3 regions of the Streptomyces sp. NPDC058307 genome follow, and region 2 is predicted to be linked to each of the others. Evidence: riboswitches for the same ligand, from Rfam matches in the RefSeq annotation. Region 2 holds a riboswitch; each other region holds the start of a gene.
The links. Region 2 has a riboswitch for S-adenosylmethionine ahead of ACFVYN_RS36900 (putative leader peptide). Riboswitches for the same ligand answer to the same signal wherever they lie in the genome.
Positions count from the first base shown of each region.

Region 1: it holds a riboswitch for S-adenosylmethionine, as region 2 does, so the genes downstream of both, thrC (threonine synthase) here and ACFVYN_RS36900 (putative leader peptide) in region 2, are expected to answer to the same signal.
Region 3: it holds a riboswitch for S-adenosylmethionine, as region 2 does, so the genes downstream of both, ACFVYN_RS08345 (aminotransferase class V-fold PLP-dependent enzyme) here and ACFVYN_RS36900 (putative leader peptide) in region 2, are expected to answer to the same signal.

Region 1 is NZ_JBHVYZ010000066.1:14,372-18,836, forward strand. Features, by position in the region: gene ACFVYN_RS33785 (trehalose-6-phosphate synthase) at 1-208, opposite strand, end outside; gene ACFVYN_RS33790 (glucosyl-3-phosphoglycerate synthase) at 315-1,259, opposite strand; SAM riboswitch class I at 1,396-1,554, shown strand; gene thrC (threonine synthase) at 1,572-2,852, shown strand; gene ACFVYN_RS33800 (MoaD/ThiS family protein) at 2,849-3,124, shown strand; gene ACFVYN_RS33805 (cold-shock protein) at 3,568-3,774, shown strand; gene groL (chaperonin GroEL) at 4,299-4,465, shown strand, end outside.
Region 2 is NZ_JBHVYZ010000082.1:22,199-26,663, reverse strand. Features, by position in the region: gene ACFVYN_RS36910 (ABC transporter permease) at 1-403, opposite strand, end outside; gene ACFVYN_RS36905 (ABC transporter substrate-binding protein) at 407-2,026, opposite strand; gene ACFVYN_RS36900 (putative leader peptide) at 2,240-2,356, opposite strand; SAM riboswitch class IV at 2,391-2,504, opposite strand; gene ACFVYN_RS36895 (DUF1684 domain-containing protein) at 2,593-3,417, opposite strand; partial or broken gene ACFVYN_RS36890 (NtaA/DmoA family FMN-dependent monooxygenase) at 3,521-4,465, opposite strand, start outside.
Region 3 is NZ_JBHVYZ010000007.1:181,657-186,121, reverse strand. Features, by position in the region: gene trpD (anthranilate phosphoribosyltransferase) at 63-1,127, shown strand; SAM riboswitch class IV at 1,204-1,320, shown strand; gene ACFVYN_RS08345 (aminotransferase class V-fold PLP-dependent enzyme) at 1,447-2,808, shown strand; gene ACFVYN_RS08340 (PQQ-binding-like beta-propeller repeat protein) at 2,876-4,465, shown strand, end outside.

The DNA.
Region 1 (4,465 bases), on a different contig from region 2:
CCCCGCGCCGGACCGCCTCGCGGTCGCCGTCGCCGAGCGCCGAGCACACCCACAGGGAGTCCGCGTCGGAGCCGATCGCAGACAGGCCCGAGACCAGCCCGCCGCCACCGCGTTTGGCATGCAGCGAGCCGTCCTCGCGCGTTTCGTACGAGACCGGGCCGCGGTTGGACGCGACCAGCACCTGAGCAGCACTGTTGGTTGACGCCATACGCCTCAACCTAGCCCGGCCCCCAAACGCTCAAACGTACGGATGCGCACTTGCGCGCGGTGACGCGACCTTCCGGCGCGCGGTGACGCGACCTTCCTCCGCGCGCTTACGCGACCTTCCGCTCCGCGTACTCCGCGATCTCCACCATCGGCGGCCGCTCCTCGGTGTCCACGGAGTACGTCCGCGGCTCGAAGCCGTCCCGGCCCCGCTCGAACTGGGTCAGGGCGGGCCGGATCATATGGCCGCGGGCCAGCCTCAGCTGGGCGGTGCGGTAGATCGCGGCGGACATCCGGCCCAGGGCCTGGCCGTCCTGGTGGCGGTGCTTGCGCACACCGACGTCGACCTGGGCGAGGGCGTCGAGGCCGACCAGGTGCAGGGCGTCGACCAGCATGCCCAGCTCGATGCCGTAGCCGACCGGGAACGGCAGCTGCTCCAGCAGCGAGCGCCGGGCCGCGTACTCGCCGCCCAGCGGCTGCACGAAACCGGCCAGCTGCGGCCAGTGCATGTTCAGCAGCGGGCGCGCCATCAGCTCGGTGACCCGGCCGCCCTGTCCGGCGGCGCCGCCCAGGGGACGGTCGTACATGCCCTTGACCAGGTCGACCCCGGGGTCGGTGAGCAGCGGGCCGACGATGCCGGAGACGAACTCCGAGGAGAACTCCTTCAGGTCGGCGTCGATGAAGCAGACGATGTCCCCGCTGGTGACCAGCAGGGAGCGCCACAGGACCTCGCCCTTGCCGGGCACGGCGGGTATGCGCGGGAGGATGTCGTCGCGGTGGACGACCCGCGCCCCGGCCGCGGCGGCGACCTCGGACGTGCGGTCGGTCGATCCCGAGTCGACGACGACGATCTCGTCGACGAGCGGGACCTGTTGCATGAGGTCATGACGGATCACGGCGACGATGTCACCGACCGTCTCCTCCTCGTTGAGCGCGGGCAGGACGACACTGACGGTCTGCCCCGAGCTCCGCTTCGCGGCCATGATCCGGTGGAGCGGGCGATCAGTCGCGGACCAGGACCTGGTGGCCAGCCAGCGCTCGACTTCGTTCAGCACAGTGCGCGGCTCCTTAGCGTGTGATCCATCTCGCGGTTCGGACGTCTCTCTCAACTGTCCTGGTCGTCGGTTACAGTCTTGAACAACGCGGATGACCATCGCATGTCCGAGGTGGCCGCCGTTAACAACTTCATACCGCTCATCCAGAGGGGCAGAGGGATACGGCCCGATGAAGCCCCGGCAACCCTCCAGTCGGTTCTCGTAGCGATCGCTGACGATCGTCTCCGCGAGGCTCCCGGCTCGGGAAGGTGCCAAATCCGTCTCACGGCGAAGTGCGTCGTGAGGAAGATGAGGAGAAAGGGCCTCGCCTCCATGGCTGCGCAGACTGTTGCAAGCACCACGAACTCCGTCGACCTGGGTCCCGCCGCGGCGCTGAGCTGCCGCGAATGCGGCCACCGCGTCCCGCTCGGCCCGGTCTTCGCCTGCGAGGAGTGTTTCGGCCCGCTTGAGATCGCGTACGACTTCTCGGCCTACGAAACCGAGGAACTCCGCAAGCGCATCGAGGCGGGACCTTCGAACATCTGGCGCTACGCCCCGCTGCTGCCCGTCCCCGCGGACGTGGCGGACAAGCCCAACATCAACCCCGGCTGGACCAAGCTCGTCAAGGCCGACAACCTCGCCCGCGAGCTCGGCGTCACCGGCGGCCTGTACATCAAGGACGACTCCGGCAACCCGACGCACTCCTTCAAGGACCGCGTCGTCGCGCAGGCCATCGAGGCAGCCCGCGCCTTCGGCTTCACCACCCTCTCCTGCTCCTCCACCGGCAACCTCGCCGGCGCCGTGGGTGCCGCCGCGGCCCGGGCCGGCTTCCGCTCCTGCGTGTTCATCCCGCACGACCTGGAGCAGGGCAAGATCGTCATGGCCGCGATCTACGGCGGCGAGCTCGTCGGCATCGAGGGCAACTACGACGACGTGAACCGCTTCTGCTCCGAGCTGATCGGCGACCCGGCCGGCGAGGGCTGGGGCTTCGTCAACGTCAACCTGCGGCCGTACTACGCGGAGGGGTCCAAGACCCTGGCGTACGAGATCTGCGAGCAGCTGGGCTGGAAGCTCCCCGACCAGCTGGTCGTGCCGATCGCCTCCGGCTCGCAGCTCACGAAGATCGACAAGGGTCTGCAGGAGCTGATCAAGCTCGGGCTCGTCGAGGACAGGCCGTACAAGATCTTCGGCGCGCAGGCCGAGGGGTGCTCGCCGGTGTCGGTGGCGTACAAGGCCGGGCACGACGTGGTCCGCCCCCAGAAGCCGGACACCATCGCCAAGTCGCTGGCCATCGGGAACCCCGCGGACGGCCCGTACGTGCTGGACATCGCGCGTCGTACCGGCGGTGCGGTGGAGGACGTGAACGACGAGCAGATCGTCGACGCGATCAAGCTGCTGGCGCGGACCGAGGGGATCTTCGCGGAGACCGCCGGTGGCGTGACGGTGGGTGTGACCCGCAAGCTGATCGAGAACGGCGTCCTCGACCCGACGAAGACCACGGTGGTGCTGAACACCGGCGACGGTCTCAAGACCCTGGACGCGGTGGCCGGTACCGGGCTCACCGCCACGATCCGTCCGAATCTGGACTCTTTCCGAGAGGCTGGCCTCGCATGAGCGTCAACGTCCGCATCCCCACCATCCTGCGCACCTACACCGGCGGCCAGGCCGAGGTGCAGGCCGAGGGTGGGACCCTCGCCGAGGTCATCGCCGATCTGGAGAAGAACCACACCGGTATCGCGGCGCGTGTTCTCGACGACCAGGGCAAGCTGCGGCGGTTCGTGAATGTGTACGTGAACGACGACGATGTGCGGTTCGAGCAGGGGCTGGAGACGGCGACGCCCGACGGGGCCGGAGTCTCCATCATCCCGGCGGTCGCCGGCGGGTGACCGTATGACTGGTCATTACCTTCGGTAACAGAAATTACCGAGAGTTCATCCGATTGCCCTCTCCGCCAGAGAAGCGGAGGGGGCAATTCTCTATGGTTGAGCACGGTACAGTTGGGGAAGCTGCTGCTTCCTTCATGCCGGGCGCATATGAGTTCTGACTTCGGATGCGACGAGAAGTAGCCAAAGTGTGTGGGTTCTTTGCCACTTATGCTCCTTTTGTGGGGCCCGACTTGCCCCGGATTCGGGCGAATTCTTACTACATTCCGGACCCCTTCCGTCCAGAATTCTCGTCCGATTGACCTGTTGCAGACGGCAGTTGGACAGATACATTCAGCCGCGGTCGACGCGTTCCGGCGCACGCCCCCAACCATGTGGGGGGTGAGGTCTGACCCGGATCCATGAAGTGTGGATCCGTGCAAGGGCCAGTAATAGGGGAGTTAGGCATGGCTCAGGGCACCGTCAAGTGGTTCAACGCGGAGAAGGGGTACGGCTTCATCGCGGTCGACGGTGGTGCGGATGTATTCGTCCACTACAGCGCGATTCAGATGGACGGCTACCGCACCCTTGAAGAGGGCCAGCGGGTCGAGTTCGAGATCTCGCAAGGTCAGAAGGGGCCGCAGGCGGACATGGTCCGTCTCGCGACTGGCTGAAGCACGCGCCGGGTAACAACAGCGTCGTTCTTCGTTCTTCTTCGGAGGGCTCGTACCCCATGGGGAGTCATGGGTACGGGCCCTTCGGCATGTGTGCGGTTGGCGGGTGCGGGTGCGGGTTCGGTGGGGGCGGGCGTTTTGCGCAGTTCCCCGCGCCCCTGGATGCCTGCGGCGGCACGCTGGGCCCCGGTGGGTCGTCCGGGGGTGTCAACGGGAGCGACTCCGGGCGTCGTTGCTTCGCTGCGGGGCCTGTGGGGGTGCGGTCGGGGTGGGGCTCGTGGGGTGGGAAGAGGCCCGGCGGCAGGGCCGGGAGGGGGCCCGAAACGCGAGAGGCGCTTGCACTCGACCATGCCGAGTGCTAATCATTGGCGTTAGCACTCTGAAGGTGAGAGTGACAAAGATGGACCGGGTCGGTGAGGCCCGCAGGCCTTGTGGGGCAAGGATCCACAGGCCGGCGAGCCGTCCGTCGCGGGCGCGGGCGCGGTCCGAAGGAATCACCCCCAGTCCTGGAGGGACCACTTCACATGGCCAAGATCATCGCGTTCGACGAGGAGGCGCGGCGCGGCCTCGAGCGCGGCATGAACCAGCTCGCGGACGCCGTCAAGGTGACGCTCGGCCCCAAGGGCCGCAACGTCGTCCTCGAGAAGAAGTGGGGCGCCCCCACGATCACCAACGATGGTGTCTCCATCGC
Region 2 (4,465 bases):
GCCGCAGCCAGCGCTGAGCGGTGTAGGTGGCCAGCACCGCCAGGCCACCGCCGAGGACCACCGCGAGCAGCAGTGCCGCGCCGGTCAACTGCAGGGTCTGTGGCAGGGCGTCGGTCAGCGTCGAGGCGACCGGGCGCCCGGTGGACACCGAGTCGCCGAAGTCCCCGCGCACGGCCCGCCCCAGGTACTCGCCGTACTGCACCAGCACGGGCTTGTCGAAGCCGTACTCGTGCCGCAGGGCGGCGAGCTGATGCGGGTCGACCTGCCCCGAGTCCATCCCGGCACTGGCCATCGCGGTGACCGGGTCACCCGGCAGATAGTCCAGCACCAGGAACGAGACCGTGTACGCCGCCCACAGCACGCCGACCGCCTGCGCGAGCCGTTTGATCACATAGCGGCGCATGCGTCAGCCGATCCAGGTGTCGTGCAGCTGGAGCCGGCTGGAGGCGTCGAAGTTCAGGTCGTGCACCTTCTTCGACACCGCCAGTTGGGTCTGGAGCTCCACGACCGGCACGTAGTAGGCGTTCTGCACGATCAACTGCTGCGCCTGCCCGACCAGTTGCTTGCGCTTGGCGGTGTCGGTGGTCGCGGCCTGCGCGGCCAGGGCCGTGTCCAGGCCGCTCGTCGGCACGCGGTAGAAGTTGGCCAGCTTCGTGGAGAAGGAGCTGCGCAGGATGTCGGGGTCGGCACGGGTGACGTTTCCCCAGGCGGCGTCGTAGTCGCCCGACTGCAGCGTCGGCGCGAGCTGGGTGACCTGGAGCTGCTTGAGGGTCGCCTGGACGCCGACCGCCTTGAGTTGCTGCTGGATCAGCTCCAACGCGGGCTGGTTGGTGCCGGCGTTGGGGATCCAGTCGATGGTCAGGCCGAGCTTCTTGCCGTCCTTGGTGCGGATGCCGTCGCTGCCGGTCTTCCAACCGGCCGCGTCCAGCAGGGACTTGGCCTTGGCCGCGTCGGTCTTCAGGCCCGACGCGAGGCTGGTGTAGTCGGGCGTGGTGTGGGCGAGGACGCTGGTGGCCGCCTGGGTGCCGGTCGGGAACACGGTGTCGGCGATCTGCTGCCGGTCGACGGCGTACAGGATGGCCTGGCGCACGCGCGCGTCGTTCAGGACCGGCCGCGAGTTGTTGAGGCCGAGGCCGAACACCACGCCGGGGTTGGCCCGTCGCTGGAGGGCGACCTGGCCGCCCTTGAGCGCTGCCTCGTTGGCCTTGCCGACACTGCTGATCGCGTCCACCTGGCCGGACTGGAGACTGCCCGCCCGAACACCGGCCTCCGGTACGACCTTGAAGACCAGCTTGTCCAGGTATGCCTCGCCCTTCTTGGTCCACAGCGAGGAACCCCAGGCGTATCCGGCGCGCTTGGCGAGGGTGAGCGACTGGTTCTGCACGTACTGCTTCAGCACGAACGGCCCGGAGCCGGTCACGCCGTCACTGCACTTCTGCTGCGGGGTCTTCTTGACGCTGGCCGAGGATTCGATGCCCAGCGAGTGTGTCGAAGTGGCCTGGAGGAACTGGGCGTTGGGCTGCTTGAAGGTGACCTTGACGGTGAGCGGGTCGACTGCCGTGGTGCTCTCGACGCCGCTGAGATAGCCCTGGGCGAGGGTGCCGAGCGCGCCGAGCCGGGGCACCGCGTCGAAGTTGTCCTTGACCACCTGAGCGGTCAGCTTCGACCCGTCGCTGAAGGTGACACCCGAGCGCAGATGGAAGGTGAACTGCTTGGCGTCGGAGCTGATGTCCCAGCTCTTCGCCAGCCACGGCACGATCTTGCCGGTTTTCGGGTCCTGGTCCGTGAGGGAGTCCACGATCTGGCGCACCGAGTAGATGGTCTCGTTGCTGGCGACCTGCTGCGGGTCCACGCAGCCGGCGTCCGAGCCCACCGCGAAGGTCAGGGTGCCGCCGGACCCGGGCTGCCCGGTGCCGCTGCCGGAGTCGCCGCCACCCGAGCCGCAGGCGGTCAGTAGAACACTGGTGGTGACAAGGGCGGTCCATGCCGCCCAGCGGGCGGATCCGACATGGGGAAGTGCAGTCACGGAGGGCTTCTCCTACTCGTGTCACCCGGACGGATGCCGTACGCGGCATGGCCGTACCTGGGCGTGCGGCCCCGGCCGGTGCGACGCCGGTGCCGGGGGTGCGCTGGACAGACAGGGATCACGGGAAACGGGGCTCGAAGACAGCCGGAGATCAGGCGCAGGCGGGCGCGGCGGCAGCGGGTGCCGAACCGCGACCAGCGGTGGGAAAGCCTGTCAGGCCCGACAGAGACAGCTGGTCGAGCGCTTGAGGTCGATGTGACGCCGGCGCGAGAGCCGGGAGAACACGGTGGCGCCGATGAAGCGGACGCCGAGATCACCACCGTGCCGCATACCGGGCCTCCACTTTTCCGGCCCCGGTCACGGGGCCTCGCGCTTGCGGAGATCGTCGGTGATCCCGCCGGGCTTTCACCTGGAGCACCCCACCGCGGGGGAGGGTTGCCGGTCAGCGAGCCAGGGCTTGACGCTGACACTCAATGCCGTTCGTGATCGTACGGAGGGCTCTCGTCGTACGTCAATGCCGCAAACCGGCGTGCTGCGGGGGCAGTCGGGCCGGCAGCGGGTCCGGCTCAGGAACCGCCGCGCTCGCGCGGGATCTTCAGGCCGGCCTCGATCGCCACCGGCAGCCGGTTCTCGGCCGGGGGCAGCGGGCAGGTGGCCAGGTCCGTGTAGGCGCACGGCAGGTTCGCGGCGCGGTTGAAGTCCAGGACGACCGTTCCGTCGGCGGTGGGCGGCTCCAGGGAGAGGGACCGGTTGGCGGCGTAGGTGGTGACCCCCGAGGTCGCGTCCGTGAACAGCACCATCAGCCGGCCGGCGCCATGGCCGGGGAACGCGGTCAGCGACAGTGGGCTCCCCTCCAGCTCGAACTCGATCCTGCCCGGAGCGTCGTACACATGCTCAAGGCCCTCGACCGCGGCGCCGACGGTGGTGGGTCGTGGCGTGTCGAAGGGGATGTAACGGCCCGTCACTGCCCAGCGCGGGTCGGGGGCGTAGGCGGGCGTTCCGGTGAAGGCCGTGCGCAGCGGCGCGTCGGGGTGCCGGGGGCGCACGATGTCGTGCCCGCCGCGCTTGGCGACCTCGATGACGGCGTCTCCCCAGACGGCGTCGACACCGGTGCGCTCGGCAAGCACGCCGAAGCGGTGTTCACCGTGCACCGGCGTTCCGTCGACGAGCAGTTCCTCGCCGTCGTCGAGATCTACGACGACCCCGTCGGGGCCGGTTCGCCACGCGCCGGGCGCGTCCGGGAAGCGCTGCGGGCGGTCGTCGAGCCAGTGCAGGCCGGTGATCGCCAGGAACCCGTGCGGGTCGGCGAGCCGGGCCTCCTGGGCCCGGTACCACTCCAGCCAGGTCTCGGTGAAGGCATGGAAGTCGGTCTTGGTGGCCTCGGTGGTCATGGGTTCTCCTTCGTCACGCGCGCGTGAGTGCGGGTTCAGGGTGCCGGTGGGGCCGTCGATGGCCCGGCGGTCGGACGCGTTGGGCGCTCCTCGCGCAGCCATGTCAGCCCGCCTGCCGTTGCTCCCGCGCGGACCGGTGCGTGAGGGGCTCGCGCAGGCCGAGGTTCTCGCGCAGGGTGGTGCCGGTGTACTCGGTGCGGTAGATCCCGCGTTCCTGCAGTTCCGGGACGAGCAGGTCGACGATGTCGTCGAGGCCGTCGGGGATGAGGTACGGCGTGACGTTGAAGCCGTCGACCGCGCCGTGCCGCACGAAGTGGGCGAACTTGTCGGCCAGGCCGGACGGGGTGCCGACGTGCCCGCGCTGCGGGCCGAGCGCGATGACGGTCTCGCGCAGCGACCAGCCGTTGGCTTCCGCCTTCGCCCGCCACTCGGCCACGACCGTACGCGGTCGGCGATGCGCCGGGCCCCGAAGGAGCCGTCGTTCTCGGCGACGACCGGGTCCTCCTTCGGCAGCGGCCCGTCGGCGTCGCGGTCGGACAGGTCGATGCCCCACAGCAGTCCGGCGATGCCCAGTGCCGTGGCGGGGGTGACCTGCTGGAGCCGGATCCAGCGCTTCTTCTCCTGGGCCCCCTCCTCGGTGGCGCCGATGATGATCTCGGTGCCCGGCAGGATCCGCAGGTCGTCGTCGGGCCGCCCGACCGCCCGCAGCCGGTGCCGGATGTCCTGGGCGAAGGCAAGGGCGTCGTCGAAGTCGTTGCCGTGCGCGGAGAAGATGACGTCGGCGTTGCGGGCGGCGAAGTCGCGTCCCTCACCGGAGTCACCGGCCTGGAAGATCACAGGGTGCCCCTGGGCGCTGCGGGGCAGCGTCGGGGCGAGGTCGATGTCGAACTGCGGTCCCTGGTGCCGTACTTGGCGTACGGCACCGGGCGCCGACCATTCCGGTGCCCCGGCGGAGTCGGCGATCGCTCCGTCCTGCCAGCCGTCCCACAACGCGCGGGCCACGGTGAGGAACTCCTCGGCGCGGCGGTAGCGGTCGGCGTGGTCGAGG
Region 3 (4,465 bases), on a different contig from region 2:
GATCGCCATCGGGGCTGGATAGGGTGGGGCGCACACCTTCTACGACACCCAGGAGCGGCCCCATGAGCGCTGTGACCCCCGCTGGAGGCGACACCGCGGCGGGCCGTTCCTGGCCCGAGGTACTGAACGCCCTGCTGTACGGCCGTGACCAGAGCGCCGACGCGACGGCGTGGGCGATGGACCGGATCATGCAGGGCGAGGCGACCGACGCGCAGATCGCCGGTTTCGTGGTCGCCCTCAGGGCCAAGGGCGAGACGGTCGAGGAGATCAACGGGCTCGTCCGGACGATGTACGCGCACGCCAACGTGATCGAGGTCCCCGGCCGGACGGTGGACATCGTCGGCACCGGCGGCGACGGCGCCAAGACGGTCAACATCTCCACCATGTCGGCGATCGTCGTGGCCGGTACCGGTGCCACGGTCGTCAAGCACGGCAACCGGGCCGCCTCCTCCGCGTCCGGCGCCTCGGACGTCCTGGGGAAGCTCGGCGTCAACCTGGAGCTGACCCCGCAGCGGGTGGCCGAGGTGGCCGGGGAGGCCGGGATCACGTTCTGCTTCGCGATCAAGTTCCATCCGGCGCTGCGTCACGTGGGCGCCGCACGCGGTCAGTTGGGCATCCGCACGGTGTTCAACGTCCTCGGCCCGCTGACCAACCCCGCGCGGGTGCGGTCCCAGGCGGTCGGGGTCGCGGACCCGCGCATGGCGCCGGTCGTCGCGGGCGTCTTCGCCGAGCGCGGCAACTCCTCGCTGGTCTTCCGCGGTGACGACGGCCTCGACGAGCTGACGACCACGTCGACCTCCCGTGTCTGGGTCGTGCGCGACGGCAAGGTCACCGAGGAGAGCTTCGACCCCCGGGACGTCGGCCTCGACCTGGTGCCGGTGGAGGCCCTGCGGGGCGGTGACCCGGCGTACAACGCGGAGGTCGCGCGCCGTCTGCTGGACGGCGAGAAGGGCCCGGTCCGGGACGCCGTACTCCTGAACTCGGCGGCCGCGCTGGTGGCCCTGGACCCCGGTCCGGGGACGCTGGCCGAGCAGCTGAGGGCCGGGATGGACAAGGCCGCCGAGTCGATCGACTCCGGGTCGGCGAAGCGGACGCTGGAGCGCTGGGTGGCCGCGAGCAACGCATAGCGTCCACCAGGGTGTCGTCCCGCGATCCGGACACGGGTTGCGGGACGACGATCACCTCACGTACGTTCTTTGACCAGGTCATGAGTGACAGTCATGAGGCCCCGGCCGACTGTCCGGCAACCCTCCGTCCGTGGCGGGGTGCCCCGGGTGAAGACCAGGCCGTAGGCAGCGAGGTCTACGGCAAGCGCGGATCCCTCACGAACCCAGGGATCCTGGTCATTCGAGGGAGTCTCCTGTGAGCAAGCGAATGCGATAGGGCCGCCGAGCCCCGCCTCCGCGCACCCATCTCACCTTTCTTTTCTTTTCACGGGAGTTCCCCATGTCCGTCTCCACCGCTGCCGCCGTCCAGACCATTTGTCCCCCTCTGCCCTTTCTGGGCCGGGATGTCACCGTCCCGCTCGTCACCGGCGGCGAAGTCACCTACGCGGCGCTCGACTACGCCGCCAGCGCACCGGCCCTCCAGCGGGTCTGGGACGACGTGGCGGCGTACGCGCCCTACTACGGCAGCGTGCACCGCGGGGCCGGCTACCTCTCCCAGCTGTCGACCGACCTGTTCGAGAACGCCCGCAGGACCGTCACCGAGTTCCTCGACTGCCGCGACGACGACCAGCTGATCTTCACCCGCTCGACCACCGACTCGCTCAACCTCCTCGCCGCCGCCCTCCCCGCCGACTGCCAGGTCTTCGTCTTCGAGACCGAGCACCACGCGAGCCTGCTGCCCTGGAAGGACGCCCGGGTCAGCTACCTCGACGCCCCGCGCACCCCGCGCCAGGCCGTCCGGACCCTGGAGAAGGCCCTCGCCGACCGCGACCCCCAGGGTCCGGCCCTGGTGTGCGTCACCGGCGCCTCCAACGTCACCGGGGAGCTGTGGCCCGTACGGGAACTGGCCGCGGCCGCGCACGCCCACGGCGCCCGGATCGTGCTCGACGCGGCCCAGCTCGCCCCGCACCACCCGCTGAGCGTCCGTGACCTCGACGTCGACTGGGTCGCCTTCTCCGGCCACAAGCTCTACGCCCCCTTCGGTTCCGGCGTCCTGGCCGGCCGCGCCGACTGGCTCCGGGCCGCCGATCCCTACCTCGCGGGCGGCGGAGCCAGCCGCAAGGTCACCCGGCGCGAGGACGGGGGAGTGGACGTGGAGTGGCACGACAGCGCCGCGCGCCACGAGGCCGGCTCCCCGAACGTCATCGGTGCCTACTCCATCGCGTCGGCCTGCAAGGCGCTGACCGAGGCCGGCTTCGACACCCTGGTCGCCCGCGAGCAGTATCTGATCAAGAAGGTGAAGGGCGGCCTCGCCGAGGTCCCCGCGGTCCGCGTCCTGTCCCTCTTCGGCGACGACGCCCCCCGCGTCGGCGTGATCTCCTTCGTCGTCGAGGGCTGGAACAGCTCCCACTTCGCCGCCGCCCTGTCCGCCGAGTACGGCATCGGCGTCCGCGACGGCCTCTTCTGCGCCCACCCCCTCGTGCGCACCCTCCTCGGCAGCGACCCGCAGTCCCAGGGCGAGTGCGGCGCCCCCGAGGCCGCGCCCGGCGAGAAGTCCCTCAACGCGATCCGGGTGAGCTTCGGCGCGGGCACCCCTGACGAGCACGTGGAGCGGTTCGTGCAGGCCGTGAAGGAACTGGTCGCGGACGGTGCGAAGTGGACGTACCGCACCGAGGACGGCCGCTGCGTCCCGGCCGTCTGACGTACCGGAGTCCACCGCGCGTATACGCTCCCCCCAGCAACCGTACGGAAAGCAGGGGGAGCACGGGGTGCAGGATCTGCGCGAGACCGACCCGTCGGCCATCGGGCCCTACGAGGTCCTGGGCAGACTCGGGTCCGGCGGCATGGGCGAGGTGTATCTCGCCCAGGCGCGGGGCGGACTGCGGCTGGCCGTGAAGGTCGTACGGGCCGAACACGCCGAGGACCGCACCTTCCGCGCCCGGTTCCGGCACGAGGTGCGGGCCGCGCAGACCGTCGGCGGGGCGGGTACGTACACCGCGCGGGTCGTGGACGCGGACACCGAGGCGGCGCGGCCGTGGATGGCGACCGAGTTCGTGGCGGGGCCCAACCTGCGGGACGCGGTGCTCGACCGGGGACCGCTGCCCGCGGACGCGGTACGGCTGCTGGCCGCCGCGCTCGCCGAGGCGCTCGCCGCGATCCACGCCAAGGGCCTGGTGCACCGGGACCTCAAGCCCTCCAACATCCTGCTCGCGCCGAACGGCCCCCGCGTCATCGACTTCGGGATCGTCCGGGCCCTGGAGGGCACCGCCCTGACCCGGACCGGCGTGGTCGTCGGGTCGGTCGGCTATCTCTCGCCCGAGCAGATCCGCAACGGCGCCCAGGTGGTGCCGGCCAGTGACGTCTTCTCCCTCGGCGCGGTCCTCGCCTACGCGTCCGGCGGCAGGGAACCCTTCGGCGAGGGGCAGGATTCGGTCGTTCTGCTGCGGATCCTGACCGGTGACGTCGACCTGTCCGCCGTACCGGAGGGGCAGCTGCCGCTGGTGGAGTCGTGTCTGCGGGACGACCCCGGCGCCCGGCCGGCCCCCGCGGAACTGGTCGCGGCCGCGGGGCACACCACGGTCTCGCTGCGCGAGAGCCTGCGGCCGGGGTGGTACGCCCCCGGTGCCGTGAAGGAGCCCGAGGCCACCGTGCAGAGCGGTGCGCGCTGGGTTCCCGGGCACGACTCGGGCGAGCGGGAGAGCCGCGTCGAGTACGTGATGCCCCCGACCGCCACGGACATCCCCGAGGTCACCGACGTGACACCGGCCCCTGCCCCGCCGTCGCGGCGCCGGCTGCTGCGGGCCGTGGCGGGAGGTGCCGGGGTCGCGGCGGCCGGCGGACTGGGCGGGTGGCTGTGGCTGCGGGACGCGCAGGACGGATCCGCGAAGGCCGGAGCGGGCTCCCCGACCGGCACGCCCGCGACAGGCTGGCAGTACAAGGTCCAGGGCCTCGGCGGACGGCGCGGCCCCTGTGCGGCCGTCTCGCCCGCCGGCACGCGGGTGTACGTCGGCGGCACGGACCGCGCGCTGCACGCGCTGGACCTGGACGGGCGGACCGTATGGCGGACCTCGCTCGGTGCCGAGCCCATGTCACCGCTCGCCACCGCCGACGGCGTGTACTGCCTGCTGGAGGACGGCCAGGAGGGCGCCTCCAAGCTGTGCGCGCTCGGCCGGGGCGGCAAGGTCCGCTGGACCAGGTCGTTCGCCGGGAACGGTCAGTTCCCGGTCGCCGCCGGCCGGCTGGTCCTGGTGTCCTACGGCGACGGTTCGGACGCGGGCGGGGTGCGGGCCTACGCCCCCGACGGCAGCGTGCGCTGGTCCACGCCGCCCGGACCGGCGCCCACCAGCGAGCCCCTGGTG